2 linked regions of the Kutzneria chonburiensis genome follow. The protein of the gene in region 1 interacts with the protein of each later gene in a pairwise test. Links are inferred from orthologs where the notes say so. Each region holds a gene or a part of one and is shown in the gene's direction. Other genes may lie near its edges.

Region 1 (7,488 bases):
CCGGTCGGGTCATGGGTGCCGTTGCGGTGATGCAAGGAGCGCGGGATCGGACCTGAGCCACCGCTGACTTCTTTCGAGGCATGGAGCGTTGGATCGCGCTTGCGCCACCGCCTCGCCACTGAACTTCCTTGTTACTTGCCAGCTCACTGTCGTGGCGCCGGCTGAAGGGGCATGCCCATGACAATCTATTCACGCCATGCCAGCCGTGGCAAAGTGCAGATCCTGGCCACCTACCGTGGGCCGGGCGGAGTCGTGTCGTCTACGGTCACGAGCGTGGACAATATGGCGCTAGCTGCGCCGATCGTTGATGCACTGAATCGGATTTCCTCCTACGCCACGGTGCCGGTCAGCATGTATGACGAGCGAGGCGAGCGGCTCGCGCACTATCCGACCACACATCTGGCTGCGTTGACCGATCGAAACGCGCGAGGGAGTTGAGCCTCCGGAATCGGACAAGCGTCGCTGCTGGGAATTCCAGTTCCCCTTCGTTGCCTTCGGCGAGTCGGCACCGGGGCTTGCTCAGGAGGATCGTGACAACCTAAATGACCTGGAGTGGGGCGTGGTCAAGTCCCGTCTTGAACCCGCCGCTGCGGACCTGCGGCTGCTTCTCGCGGCGAGTCGGCAGTGCGCCAACAGTGAAGCGCGGTTGCTCATCGAGCATCTAGGGATCACTGACGATCCGTACGACGAGGAAGCGGGCTGGTACTTCCTCAATGTCCTGGCGCCGATCCCCGGCTGCCGGTGGCAACGCAACGGCTGGAAAGTCGAGATCTGCCAATGGGTGCCTGACGAGCCGGAGGAGGAATACGGCAGCGCCACGGGTGAGCCGGTGCTCGATTGTGTGAGGGCTGATCCGCCGGCTCTCGAGGAGATAGTCGAACTGCTGAACCGTAGTGATGGGCAATCTGAAGTCTTGGCCAGCTGGGCGAAGACCCCCGTTGGGGAGCCACTCGCGGGCACTGCCTTCGTTGTGACGAAACGATACGAAGACTGAACCCACGTGGGGCCGCCGCATGACTGTCGGCGGCCCCCGTGTCCTGCTCACCAGCCGCGTGAACGCCATTCGTCGAGGTGGGGCTTCTGCTCGCCGAGCGTCGAGTCGTCGCCATGCCCCGGGTAGAACCACGTGTCGTCCGGCAGGACGTCGAACAACCGCGACTTCACGTCGTTCAGCAGCGACGTGAAGTTCTCCGGCGACGACGTTTTGCCCACGCCACCTGGAAAGAGGGAGTCGCCGGTGAAGAGGTGGGGGTGGCCGGCGGGGTCGCGGTAGAGGACGGCGACGGAGCCGGGGGTATGGCCGCGGAGGTGGATGATCTCGAGGACGGATTCGCCGACCTCGAGGGTGGAGCCGTGCTCGACGAGGAAGTCGGGGGGGACGGGCAGCGGAGCGGCGTCGAGGGGGTGGGCGGCGGTGTTGGAGCCGTTGGCCCCGGCCACGGCGCCGAGGGCCTGCCAGTGGTCGGCGTGCTGGTGGGTGGTGACGATGGTCTTCAACCGCGGCCGCTCGGGGTCGTGGCCGAGCAGGTCGGCCAAGCGCTCGGGGTCGTTGGCGGCGTCGATCAGCAGGGCATCGCCGGTACGGCGGCACACCAGCAGATACGCGTTGTTGTCCATCGGCCCGACGGAAATCTTGGTGATGGTCAGGGCCTCGAGCGTGCGCCGCGCGGCCGGCCCGTTGGGCTCGACATGTCCCGTGTACTCCTCGACAACGTCCACACCACCGAACTTAGTCGCTCGGCCACCGTCCCTCCATGGCGGCCGAGCGTTCACACGATGGGGTGGATCTCACAGCCAGGGTGGCAGCGCGGGGACGTCGCCGGAGAGGCCGGCAGCCCCGCGGCCGGTCACCCAGGAGAGTGCGGCGCCGCTACTGCCGGTGACGGTGTGCACGTCGCCATCACCGGCCACGTCCCAGCTGCGGCTGCCGACGGTGAGGCGGAAGGACGGCCGAGCGGGCAGCGAACGGTAGTGGGCCAGTGAATCGCCGATGATGCGTTCGGCCACGTCAACCGGCACGTCGTCGAACGAGACGCCGGCGTCGAGGTCGACCAGGTGGATCCACAGCTCGCTGACCCGCTTCCACGGCACCTGATGGGCCCGTACGGCCCGGTTGCCGCGCAGCATCACCTCGGCCTGCCAGGCGGTGTCACCCAGTCCGGTGGCAGCGGCGGCGAACCGCCCACAGGCGGCCACGACGTCCTGCTCGAGGAGCCACAACGACCGCGGCGCGCCCTCCTCGATGTCGATGTCCCGGTCGGCATTGCTGGCATACATCGGGTGCTCGACGCCGGTACGGGCCCAGGTCAGCAGGTTGACCAGCCCGTCGGCGTTGCGCGCCAGATGGGTCAGCACATGTCCCCGCGTCCACCCGGGCAGGGCGCTGGCGCCCCGCGCCGCGGCGTCGTCCATGTCCGCGACGACCTGGAGAAGTCTGCCGGTCGCCTGTTCCACCGCGGCCAGGCCGGCGGCGGCCTCGCGGACCGCGTCGGACTGCTGGACCCGTTGCGGCGGCACGGTGACCCCAGTGGCTTCGGACGTGTGCGTGGCGGAGGTATTACTGACCATCAGCTCATCCCGACGTCGCGGCGTGATCAGATACCTAACCCAGCGTACGGCCACCCACCACAGACCGGTAGTGCCCTGGACCTGCGGATCTCCACCCTCGACGCAAATTGTCGGACCCGCGGCATAACATGGGGGCTCGACCACACTTTCGATCTTTCCGTCCGCCAGTCCTTGCGTGAAGAGGGGAACCAGTGGCTGACCGCCTCGTCGTCCGCGGCGCCCGTGAGCACAACCTCCGCGGCGTCGACCTCGACCTGCCCCGCGACAGCATGATCGTGTTCACCGGCCTGTCCGGCTCCGGCAAGTCGAGCCTGGCATTCGACACGATCTTCGCCGAGGGCCAGCGGCGCTACGTCGAGTCGCTGTCGGCCTACGCCCGGCAGTTCCTCGGCCAGATGGACAAGCCCGACGTCGACTTCATCGAGGGCCTCTCGCCCGCGGTCTCCATCGACCAGAAGTCGACCAACCGCAACCCGCGGTCCACCGTCGGCACGATCACCGAGGTCTACGACTACCTCCGCCTGCTCTACGCCCGCGCCGGCAAGCCGCACTGCCCGGTCTGCGGCGAGGCGATCACCAAGCAGACCCCGCAGCAGATCGTCGACCAGGTCCTGGTCATGCCGGCCAACACCAAGTTCCAGGTGCTGGCCCCGATCGTGCGCGGCCGCAAGGGCGAGTTCGTCGACCTGTTCGCCAACCTCCAGTCCCAGGGCTACGCCCGCGCCCTGGTCGACGGCGCCGTGCACCTGCTGTCCGATGAGCCGCCGAAGCTGAAGAAGCAGGAGAAGCACCACATCTCGGTGGTGATCGACCGGCTCACCGTGAAGCCGTCCTCCAAGCAGCGGCTGACCGACTCGGTGGAAACCGCGCTGCGCCTGGCCGACGGCCTGGTCGTGCTGGACTTCGTCGACCTCCCGGAGGACGACCCGGCCCGCGAGCGGCGCTTCTCCGAGCGGCTGGCCTGCCCGAACGCGCACCCGCTGGCCATCGAGGACCTGGAGCCCCGCTCCTTCTCGTTCAACTCCCCCTACGGCGCCTGTCAGGTCTGCACGGGCCTGGGCACCCGCAAGGAGGTCGACCCGGAGCTGGTCGTCCCGGACGACGAGCTCTCGCTGGCCGAGGGCGCGATCGCGCCGTGGCAGGGCGGCCAGTCCGCGGACTACTTCATCCGCCTGCTGGAGTCGCTGTCCACCACCATCGGCTTCCGGATGGACACCCCGTGGCGGCAGCTGCCGGCCAAGGTGCAGAAGGCCGTCCTGCACGGCGTCGACGAGCAGGTGCACGTCCGCTACCGCAACCGCTACGGACGTGAGCGTTCCTACTACGCCAACTTCGAGGGCGTCATCCCGTTCCTGGAACGCCGCCAGGAGCAGACCGAGTCGGAGTTCATGCGGGAGAAGTACGAAGGCTACATGCGGGAGGTGCCCTGCCCGGCCTGCCAGGGCACGCGCCTCAAGCCGGAGATCCTCGCCGTCACGCTCGCCCACAAGACCCAGGGCGACCGCTCGATCGCCGAGGTGTGCGCGCTCAGCGTGGCCGAGTGCTCGAAGTTCCTCGACGGCCTGACGCTGGGCAAGCGCGAGAAGATGATCGCCGGCGCCGTCCTCAAGGAGGTGCAGGCCCGGCTGCGCTTCCTGCTGGACGTCGGCCTGGACTACCTGTCGCTGGACCGGGCCGCGGGCACGCTGTCCGGCGGCGAGGCGCAGCGCATCCGGCTGGCCACCCAGATCGGCTCCGGCCTGGTCGGCGTGCTCTACGTGCTGGACGAGCCGTCGATCGGCCTGCACCAGCGGGACAACCACCGGCTGATCGAGACCCTGAGCCGGCTGCGCGACCTGGGCAACACGCTGATCGTGGTCGAGCACGACGAGGACACGATCCGCGCCGCCGACTGGATCGTCGACATCGGCCCGGGCGCGGGCGAGCACGGCGGCCAGGTGGTGCACAGCGGCCCGTACAAGCAGCTGCTGACCAACAAGCAGTCGATGACCGGCGCGTACCTGTCCCGCCGCAAGGAGATTCCGGTGCCGGCGATCCGTCGCCCGGTGGACAAGAAGCGCCAGCTGACCGTGGTCGGCGCGCGCGAGCACAACCTGCGCGGCATCGACGTGTCGTTCCCGCTGGGCTGCCTGGTCTCGGTGACGGGCGTGTCCGGCTCGGGCAAGTCCACGCTGGTCAACGACATCCTGGCGACGGTGCTGGCCAACAAGCTCAACGGCGCCCGCCAGGTGCCGGGCCGGCACACCCGGATCAAGGGCCTCGAGCAGGTGGACAAGCTGGTGCAGGTCGACCAGTCGCCGATCGGCCGCACCCCGCGGTCCAACCCGGCCACCTACACCGGCGTGTTCGACAACATTCGCAAGCTGTTCGCCTCCACCACCGAGGCCAAGGTGCGCGGCTACCAGCCGGGCCGGTTCTCGTTCAACGTCAAGGGCGGCCGCTGCGAGGCCTGCGCCGGCGACGGCACGATCAAGATCGAGATGAACTTCCTGCCGGACGTCTACGTCCCGTGCGAGGTGTGCAAGGGGGCCCGGTACAACCGGGAGACCCTCGAGGTGCACTACAAGGGCAAGACCATCGCCGAGGTGCTGGACATGCCGATCGAGGAGGCCGCCGGCTTCTTCGAGCCGATCAACGCGATCTACCGGCACCTCAAGACGCTGGTCGACGTGGGCCTCGGCTACGTGCGGCTGGGCCAGCCGGCGCCGACGCTGTCCGGCGGCGAGGCGCAGCGCGTGAAGCTGGCCAGCGAGCTCCAGAAGCGCTCGACCGGCAAGACCGTGTACATCCTGGACGAGCCGACCACCGGCCTGCACTTCGAGGACATCAGCAAGCTGCTGGGCGTCATCTCGGGCCTGGTCGACAAGGGCAACACGGTGATCGTGATCGAGCACAACTTCGACGTGATCAAGACGTCGGACTGGATCATCGACATGGGCCCGGAGGGCGGCTCGGGCGGCGGCACCGTGATCGCCGAGGGCACGCCCGAGGACATCGCCGAGCACAAGAAGAGCTACACCGCCGAGTTCCTGCGGGACGTCCTGAAGAACTGACATGACGCTTGGAAGGGGGCTTTCCTGCACTCGGAGTGCAGGAAAGCCCCTTCCAAGCACGAACTATGCGATTACTGGACGAGCTTGCCGACCGCGTTGGCCTCCTCGACCTGGTTGGCCAGGTAGTTCCAGGACAGGTTGATGAAGCCGCCGTCACCCCAGTTGGTGCCCCACGAGTTCTGCACGCGGACACCGCTGCTGTTGTAGCCGATGATGGTGATCTCGTGGCCGCCCATGTACTGGTCGCCCGAGGTCGGGTAGTAGCTGTAGTCGGTGGCCTGCGAGCGGGAGATCCGCTCGAAGCTCTGGTACACCGGGATGGAGATGGCCACCGGCAGGCCGCTGGCGATGGCCTGCTGCACGCCGGCCTTGATGCCGCTGCCGGTGCTGATCGGCGTGTAGCCGGAGAGCTTCCAGTTCGCGGCGTTGGCCCGCTCGTTGCTGTCGGGCTGGGTGGTGTAGTCGAAGTTGCCCTGCCAGTAGTCGTCCATCGTGTCGACGCCCTGCGAGGTGAGGATGTCGAACGTGTCCGAGGGCGTGCTGCCCTGGTCGTTGCCCCGGGCCAGCTGGGCGTAGGTGTACATCGGGGCCTGCGGGTGGCCGGTGATGCCCTGCTCGTTCTCCAGGATGCTCATCGCCGAGTAGTCGATGGCCCAGGACACGCAGGAGCCGACCTGGCCCTGGTCGCCCGGGGTGACCGCGTACTGGGCCAGCGAGGCGCTGGTCGGGGTGTTCGGGACCGACCGGAACGCCAGGGCGTCACGGTGCTGGACGCGGTGCTGGGAGGGCAGCGCGCCGTTGGCCCGGTGCAGGGGATGGGCCGGGGCCGCGGTGGCGATCGGCGTCACCATGGCGCCGACGGCGCCCGCCACGGCGAGCGCGATTGCCACGCGTGAGAGCGTGTTGCTCATGGACTGTCCTTTTCAGATCAGGTGCAGGGGATCTGGAAAGGCAAAACTAAGTGTGAGCAACGCTCGTGATGTAGCTACTTTGGTCTGGTGGGGTTAACTGTTAATCGTTCGCCGGTCAACGACCGCAAGTGTCCCGGCCAGCACGGCGGCCGTGCACAACAGAGGAATCGTCACGTGGCCGTCGCCGAAAAGTACCCCGCCCTCCTGGCCGCCAAACGTGACGGTCGCCCAGAGAATCAATTCCGCGCCGGCCGTCACCGCGACAGCGAGCAACGGTCCGAACACAACCGGTGTCGACCGGCGGTCACGAAGCGCCGGCAATGCCGACGCGGCGACGGCGGCCAATGCGGCAAACACGACGAAACCGCCGACAAAGGCGGCAATCACGCACAGTCCTGCGGCGATGAATGCTCGGAACGGCAAGAACGACAGTGCACAGCCCGCGACCACGCCCAGGATCGCCAACGGCCACACGACGCCGGTCGGCAGGCCGATGCCCAGCACGACCAGCGTCGTTGCCACCAGCCAAGCCAGTGATCGCCAGCCGAACAGCGAGCCGAGCACCAGGGCCGCTGCGGCGAAGGCGAACCCGGTCACGCCCAGGGTCTCCTGGGCCGAGATGCCCTGGAGGAGAAGGGACAAAAGGGAAAGCAGGGCCGCGATCACGCCGATGACCAGCGCGCGCAGATCCACAGTGGACCGGACCGAAGTGGACCCGGAGGCCTCGGAGAACTCGGAATTCCCGCGTGGGGTAGGCGTCGGACGAGAAGCGGCAGGCCGTCGCACAGCAGCGGCCAGCAATCCGCCGACCGCGCCCACGCTCAGCAACCAGTGCGCCCCCGGCAGATAGCCGCCCAGCACGTAGCCGCCAACGGCGAAGCCGGCCAACGCCGGCAGTCCCACGTCCTGCGCCCCGGCCAGCACGGCCAACAACGTCAGGATCCGTACGGCCGTGG
Region 2 (7,069 bases), 5.1 Mb from region 1 along the record:
CCCGGCTGAAGCTGGCGGCGGGGGACAAGGCGCTGCGGCTCGACCACATCGGCTCGACCTCGGTGCCGGGCCTGGCGGCCAAGGACGTGATCGACCTCCAGCTGACGGTTGCCGGCCTGGACGACGCCGACGCGCTGGCGGAAACCCTTGGCCGGGCCGGGTTTCCGGTGCTGCCGGCGTTCACCCGGGACACTCCCAAGGCGACGGACCCCGACCCGGAGCACTGGCGCAAGCGCACCCACTCCAGCGCCGATCCCGGCCGCTGGGCCAATCTGCACCTGCGTGCGGTCGGCTCCCCGGGCTGGCGCTACGCCCTGCTGTTCCCGGCCTGGCTGCGGGCCGACGACGCGGCCCGGGCCGACTACGAAGCGATGAAACGTGAGATGGCCACACGTTTTGCCGACATCCCGTCCTACGGCGACGGCAAGGAACCCTGGTTCGCCCAGGCCGACGCCCGCGCCGAGGCGTGGGCCGCTGCCACCGGCTGGACCCCACCCCTCTAACCCGCCCTTCTTTCGCTACCTGAGTGGCTCACTTGGCTTCTGGGGCCAAGTGAGCCACTCAGGTGCCGACGGGGAGGGGAAGCTGGTCCCCGCCTTGTGGAGCCGCAGGCGTGGCCGGGCGGGGAACGACCACTGCGACTTCGCCCGGGACGCGCTACCGGACGAGGAAGTCCTTACAGGGGCGGCCAGACGTCGAAGATGTCCAGGTGGTTCAGCCACGCGTTGAGGTCGTGGCGGAAGTGGCTCATCTCCTCGAGCGTGCGGTGCACGGTGCGCAGCGCCAGATCGGCGTCACCGGGGCGCAGCACGCGGCCGGCGACGGCGGCGGCGAACTCCTCGGAGCGCACGATGCGGGCGGTGGTGCCACCGGGCACGGCCAGGCCGAGCAGCAGATCGGTGGTCCGCCACGACCGGCTGTCCCGCTGCACCCGCACCGCGGTCAGCGTGCTCGGCGTCGGACGGCCATGCCGGGAGCGGGAGCGCAGGTGGGTCAGGCGCAGGCCCAGATCGGGCAGCAGCCAGGTGACCTCGCACTCGGCGAACGGGTCCTCGGGGGTCGGACATTCCATCCGAAGTCCCCACCGTTCCACCACGCATGTCGTCAGGTGTCGCGTGCCCCCGGACGAGTAGCTGCGAACCCCGGTGAAGGTGTCGACGGTGTCGACCAGCTGCGGAGTGATGACCGTTCCCACGCGACCCGAGGGTAGCCCTAGGTGTTCGCCCGGTGACCGTCCGGGTCGATTCGTTACATCACGCATTGTGGCCGTTTGGATACCGAATGGGTTGCGAGCGTGCTCGTCAGTCGAACGGCTCTTGACCGCGGTTTCCGTCATCGGCTAATGCCCCAGGCGAGTTCCACGCCCTCGGCGGCCAGCCACCGCTGGATGTCGTAACCGTGCGCGGCGATCCCCGCCACCGCACGGTAGGTGACCTCCAGAGCCAGTTGGGCGTCCTGGGCGCTGAGCACGCCCAGGCGCACCGCGGTCATCAGCTCGTCGGTGTCCAGCACCTCGACCTCGCGGCCGGTCCGCACCAGCAGATCGAGATAGAGGTCGACGGTCCGCCACACGCTCTCGTCCGGCTGCACGTGGACGATGTCGACGTAGAAGTCGAAGTCCCGCTCGTGCCCGGGCCACCAGCTCTGCCTGGTGACCCGCAGGCCGAACGCCGGCAGCAGCCACGACTCGAAGTGCTTGAGCTTGGGGTGCCCGACCACGGCCCGCGACATGTAGAGGCCGTGCTCGGTGCGCCGGTACTCGTCGACCGTGCGCACCTGGCGCTTGGGGTCCGTGTTGGTCATCGCGTCCAGGTCGAACAGCTCGACCTTGGGCGGATGGACATGGGCCTCGCCCCGGACCTGGGTCGGCAAGTGGACGGTCATGCCGACATCGTCTGACCTGCGCGGCGTCACTGCCATCCTCCGGCAGGGTCATATTCCGACCGCTGCCGGGTGGTGGCGTTGCGTCAGCTCGTGATGGAAGTGCCGACGCTGCTCACGGTGAGCAGCGGGCCCACGCTGCCGGCGCAGCCCTGGCCCGAGGTCGGCAGGAACATCGCGGCGGTCTCGTTCGGCGGGTAGACCCGCAGGCCGCGGACGTCGACCGGCTTGCACTGGTCGGCCGGGAACGGGCCGGCGTTGACGATGACCAGGCCGGCGTTGGTGCTCCCGCCGGGACGCAGCGTGATCGTCGGGCCTTGGTTGCCGCTGCGGTTGGCCGGCAGGCCGACCTGCTGGCCGCTGTCGCCGGTGACGTAGGAGACGCCGGGGAAGCCCTGCAGCGTGCAGCTGTGCTGGCTGATATTCGTGAACTGGAGCGAGGTGTACGTCTTCTGCATGGCGTGGTCGGAGTCGTGCCCGAACGACAGTTTCAGCTCGCTCGACTTGCAGTTCGACGGATTGTTGGACGCCGCGGGCTGCGCCCCATTGTTGCCCGTTTGCCCACCGCCCGTACCGGCGTCGGTTCCGCCGCCGGAGGCCTGCGCGGAGGTCGTCGGCGGCGGGCTGCTGGTGGCGGTGTTACCGCTGGTGATGGGGGTGATCGTGCCCGAGATCTGGGCGCCGCCGCAGGCGCTCAGCATGAAGGCTCCGGCGACGCAGGCCACTCCGACAGCAATGGTGGAACGCATGATGTACTCCCCGACTTTCGGTGGCCGGCGGAATTGTGGATCCGAATCGCCTGCCGTGGTTGTTCCGATGCTTAGAGGATGTGTGCGCGGCCGTTTGGTTGACGTGGTGTGATGTGGATTACAGCCAGTGAACCCGCGTCGATCCGGCCGCGTTGCAGGTCGGCCGAGCCGCTGCGCCGCGAAACTGTCAGGGGTGCGTCCTACTCTGGGAGGCGTGGCAGATGCACCTGTGCTTGCGTCCTCGGAGTTCCGACCGGTCAGCGACATCCCGCGCGCCGACGGGCGGTTCAGGGTGGTCGCCGACTACCAGCCGTCGGGCGACCAGCCGCAGGCGATCATGGAGCTGGAACAGCGGCTGCGGCGCAACGAGCCGGACGTCGTGCTGCTGGGCGCGACCGGCACCGGCAAGTCGGCGACGACGGCGTGGCTGGTGGAGAAGCTCCAGCGGCCGACGCTGGTGATGGCGCCGAACAAGACCCTGGCGGCGCAGCTGGCCAACGAGCTGAAGGGGTTCTTCCCCGACAACGCGGTCGAGTACTTCGTCAGCTACTACGACTACTACCAGCCCGAGGCGTACATCCCGCAGACCGACACCTACATCGAGAAGGACTCCTCGATCAACGAGGACGTGGAACGGCTGCGGCACTCGGCGACGATGAGCCTGCTGACCCGGCGTGACACGATCGTGGTGGCCTCGGTGTCGTGCATCTACGGTCTCGGCACGCCGCAGTCCTATCTGGACCGCTCGGTGCAGCTGAAGGTCGGCGGCGAGGTCGAGCGCGACCTGTTCCTGCGCGCCCTGGTCGACGTGCAGTACACCCGCAACGACATCGCCTTCGCCCGCGGCACCTTCCGGGTGCGCGGCGACACCGTGGAGATCATCCCGGCCTACGAGGAGCTGGCCGTGCGGGTCGAGTTCTTCGGTGACGAGATCGACCGGCTCTACTACCTGCACCCGCTGACCGGCGATGTGGTGCGCGAAGTGGACGAGCTGCGCATCTTCCCGGCGACGCACTACGTGGCCGGCCCGGAGCGGATGGAGAAGGCCATCGCCGGCATCGAGGCCGAGCTGGCCGAGTCGCTGGCCAAGATGGAGAAGCAGGGCAAGCTGCTGGAGGCGCAGCGGCTGCGCATGCGCACCACGTACGACATCGAGATGATGCGCCAGGTCGGCTTCTGCTCCGGCATCGAGAACTACTCGCGGCACATCGACGGCCGCGGCGCCGGCACCGCGCCGGCCACGCTGATCGACTACTTCCCGGACGACTTCCTGCTGGTGATCGACGAGTCGCACGTGACCGTGCCGCAGATCGGCGGCATGTACGAGGGCGACGCGTCCCGCAAGCGCAACCTGGTCGAGCACGGCTTCCGGCTGCCCAGCGCATTGGACAACCGGCCGCTGACCTGGGAGGAGTTCCAGGACCGGATCGGGCAGACGCTGTACCTGTCGGCGACGCCCGGCCCGTACGAGATGGGTCAGGCCGGCGGCGAGTTCGTCGAGCAGGTGATCCGGCCGACCGGCCTGATCGACCCGGAGGTCGTGATCAAGCCGACCGAGGGGCAGATCGACGACCTGGTGCACGAGGTGCGGCTGCGGGCCGAGCGCGACGAGCGGGTGCTGGTCACCACGCTGACCAAGAAGATGTCCGAGGACCTCACCGACTACCTGCTGGAGCTGGGCATTCGGGTGCGGTACCTGCACTCCGAGGTGGACACGCTGCGCAGGGTCGAGCTGTTGCGGCAGCTGCGGCTGGGCGACTACGACGTGCTGGTCGGCATCAACCTGCTGCGGGAGGGCCTCGACCTGCCCGAGGTGTCCCTGGTGGCCATCCTCGACGCCGACAAGGAGGGCTTCCTGCGGTCGGGGACGTCGTTGATCCAGACCATCGGCCGGGCCGCCCGTAACGTGTCGGGCGAGGTGCACATGTACGCCGACAAGATCACCGACTCGATGCGGTACGCCATCGACGAGACGAACCGCCGTCGGGCCAAGCAGATCGCGTACAACACCGAGAACGGCATCGATCCCCAGCCGCTGCGCAAGAAGATCGCCGACATCCTGGACAAGGTGTACGCCGAGGCCGAGGACACCGACGAGGTCAAGGTCGGCGGCTCCGGCCGCAACGCCTCCCGTGGCAAGCGGGCCACCGGCACCGAGGGCGGCAAGGCCGTGTCGTCCGGTGTGTTGGTCGAGCGGGACGTGAAGAACATGCCCCGGGCCGAGCTGGCCGATCTCGTGCAGCAGCTCACTGACCAGATGATGGCCGCCGCGCGGGATCTCCAGTTCGAGCTGGCCGGCCGGATCCGCGACGAGATCGCCGACCTGAAGAAGGAGCTGCGCGGCATGGACGCCGCCGGCCTGAAGTAGCGGGGTTCCCCGGGTTTCGGCCCTGTCCGAAACTCGGGGCGCTCGCCGCCGTTCGTGGCTAGTGTCGACCCCATCCAGTTATCGGAAGGGGAGACCGATGCGTGCAGCAGTAAGGATTGTGGCGGCTTTGGCCGTTGTCGGCGGTCTGACGTCGGCCGGCGCGAGCGCCGCGTTCGCCGCCTCGGCGACCGAGTACGGCAGCGCCGGGCCCGACGCTTCGGCCACGGAGTACGGCGTCGTGCACAGCGACGCCACCGCCATCGAGTACGGCTTGTTGGCGAACTGACCGGTCAGGGGTGGGCGGCCGGGCCGCCCACCTCGTACCGTGTGGCATGGATCTGGACGCGGTGATCGCCCACTGCCTGGCCAAGCTCGGGGCCGAGGAGACCTATCCGTGGGGTGACGGCGAGCTGGTCGCCAAGGTCGGCGGCAAGGCGTTCGCGTTCATCGGCATGGACAGCGGGACCGTCGGCGTGAAATGCGGGGCGACCGCCGATGAGGCCGACGTCTGGCGGCAGCGGTATCCCGAGCACATCGTGATGAGCGCCTACATCGGCCGCTACGGCTGGAACAAGGTCACGCTCGCCGGCCTGCCGGCCGACGAGATGCGGGAACTGTTGGACCGGTCGTACGAGGAGATCGTGGCCAAGCTGCCTAAGTCGAAGCGACCCTAGGTGGATTACACCAATGCCGTGGCCGCGCACTCGGGCGAGCCGCTTCTGTACGTGGGCAGCGACTTTCCGCGAACGGATCTCAAACTGGCCGAGTGATCGAAGCTCAACCGCGGTGGACAAAGTGTTGGGCCACAAGGTGTTCACCGCGCGGGGCGGCAGCCGGCGGGACCACCACAACGCCGGTCAGTCGGCGACGACGCGGGTGCCGGTGAGCCAGTCGTGCAAGGCGCGGCGCTGCGGGTGGACGAGCGCGAGGCCGATGCTGACGGGCACGATGACGTAGACGCAAGCCAGGCAGAAGCAGGCGGTCTGCTCGGTGCCGAGGTGCATCCACAGCCGGCTGAGGCCGAGGTGGGCCAGGAACCACGGGCTGAGCTTGATGGTGGTGCGCAGGGCGAGCTGGATCGGGGTGGCGCGGGAGCCGTCGGCGCGGACGACGCGGAGGCCGACGCGGCGTTTGCCGAGGCTGCCCTGGCGGCGGCTGGTCTCGGTGAGCACGAGGTAGATGCCGACGGGCACAAGACCGAGCGTGAGGGTGAAGAGGTCGGCGGAGAGTTCGCTGGAGGCGCTCCAATTCGGCTCGAGGCCTAACGCCCGCAGCCCGATGGCGACGCCGCCGAGTAGCAACAGCCAAGCCAGCGCCACGAGACAGTCCACCAGGCAGGCCTCGGTACGGGCCCTCGACCCGGCCCGTGGCTGGACGTGACGCGGCAACTGCTCACCCCCGACCGAACTGCTTCAGCCGACAACAAGATCATTAGATCACGTCGTCGACCGGCCCGGGCTCGTCGAGCCGATGGTATCGGCGAGAACCGGTTCCGAGGTCAGCCCGCAAAAGGCCCAACCTGCGCGGCCGAACGGCCGTCGGTCAGGGGATTTGTCGCGTCCAGGTCGGTCGGCTGAGGCGGCGGAGAAGAACAAGACTGTTTCTCGACGACATCGGCACGCATCCTCGACGGCACCGCATCACCGAGTCACGGGGGAAACGCGTGGGCAACGCCGAGCTGGCTGCCGAACAAGACCATCTGACCGCCCTGTACGCGATGGTCGACGCCCGGCGGGAACGGGCGGCACACGGGATGAAGGCCGGCGACGAGGAGGCGAAGGCGTTCTGGGGCGAGGAACTGGGCCGCCTGGCGGCGGTGGAGGACGGACTCTGCTTCGGTCGGCTGGACATGCGTGACGGCCGACGGATCTACGTCGGACGGCTTGGCCTGTTCCGGGACGGTCAAGACGAACCGCTGCTGGTGGACTGGCGAGCGGCGGCGGCGCGGCCGTTCTACACGGCGACCATGGCGAAAGCGGACGGCGTGCGAAGGCGGCGGCGCATCACGACCCGGGGCCGGACGGTCACCGCAGTGGACGACGAACTGCTGGACCGGGACGCCGCGAGCGAC

The links.
Region 2: the proteins of uvrA (region 1) and uvrB interact in binary tests that used the Escherichia coli proteins (3 or more experiments, as listed by UniProt). The link is inferred for Kutzneria chonburiensis from one-to-one orthologs.

The regions. Positions count from the first base shown.
Region 1 is NZ_CP097263.1:4,916,747-4,924,234, reverse strand. What follows is about bases 2,436-5,821. They hold uvrA (excinuclease ABC subunit UvrA), read left to right. Parts: upstream 2,436-2,759; coding sequence 2,760-5,621; downstream 5,622-5,821. Other genes in these bases: M3Q35_RS22015 (C1 family peptidase), read right to left, coding at 5,693-5,821; M3Q35_RS22025 (maleylpyruvate isomerase family mycothiol-dependent enzyme), read right to left, coding at 2,436-2,568. Also shown: M3Q35_RS22040 (hypothetical protein), read left to right, coding at 178-438; M3Q35_RS22035 (hypothetical protein), read left to right, coding at 560-994; M3Q35_RS22030 (MBL fold metallo-hydrolase), read right to left, coding at 1,042-1,719; more of M3Q35_RS22025, read right to left, coding at 1,789-2,435; more of M3Q35_RS22015, read right to left, coding at 5,822-6,532; M3Q35_RS22010 (hypothetical protein), read right to left, coding at 6,626-7,488. UniProt on the Escherichia coli protein: The UvrABC repair system catalyzes the recognition and processing of DNA lesions. UvrA is an ATPase and a DNA-binding protein. A damage recognition complex composed of 2 UvrA and 2 UvrB subunits scans DNA for abnormalities.
Region 2 is NZ_CP097263.1:10,053,662-10,060,730, forward strand. The notes cover bases 2,455-5,421. They hold uvrB (excinuclease ABC subunit UvrB), read left to right. Parts: upstream 2,455-2,844; coding sequence 2,845-4,998; downstream 4,999-5,421. Other genes in these bases: M3Q35_RS46710 (DUF4232 domain-containing protein), read right to left, coding at 2,455-2,630; M3Q35_RS46720 (hypothetical protein), read left to right, coding at 5,096-5,284; M3Q35_RS46725 (MmcQ/YjbR family DNA-binding protein), read left to right, coding at 5,331-5,421. In the rest of the region: coaE (dephospho-CoA kinase), read left to right, coding at 1-503; M3Q35_RS46700 (ribonuclease FAU-1 family protein), read right to left, coding at 677-1,195; M3Q35_RS46705 (ribonuclease FAU-1 family protein), read right to left, coding at 1,333-1,884; more of M3Q35_RS46710, read right to left, coding at 1,968-2,454; more of M3Q35_RS46725, read left to right, coding at 5,422-5,672; M3Q35_RS46730 (RDD family protein), read right to left, coding at 5,856-6,386; M3Q35_RS46735 (HelD family protein), read left to right, coding at 6,716-7,069. UniProt on the Escherichia coli protein: The UvrABC repair system catalyzes the recognition and processing of DNA lesions. A damage recognition complex composed of 2 UvrA and 2 UvrB subunits scans DNA for abnormalities.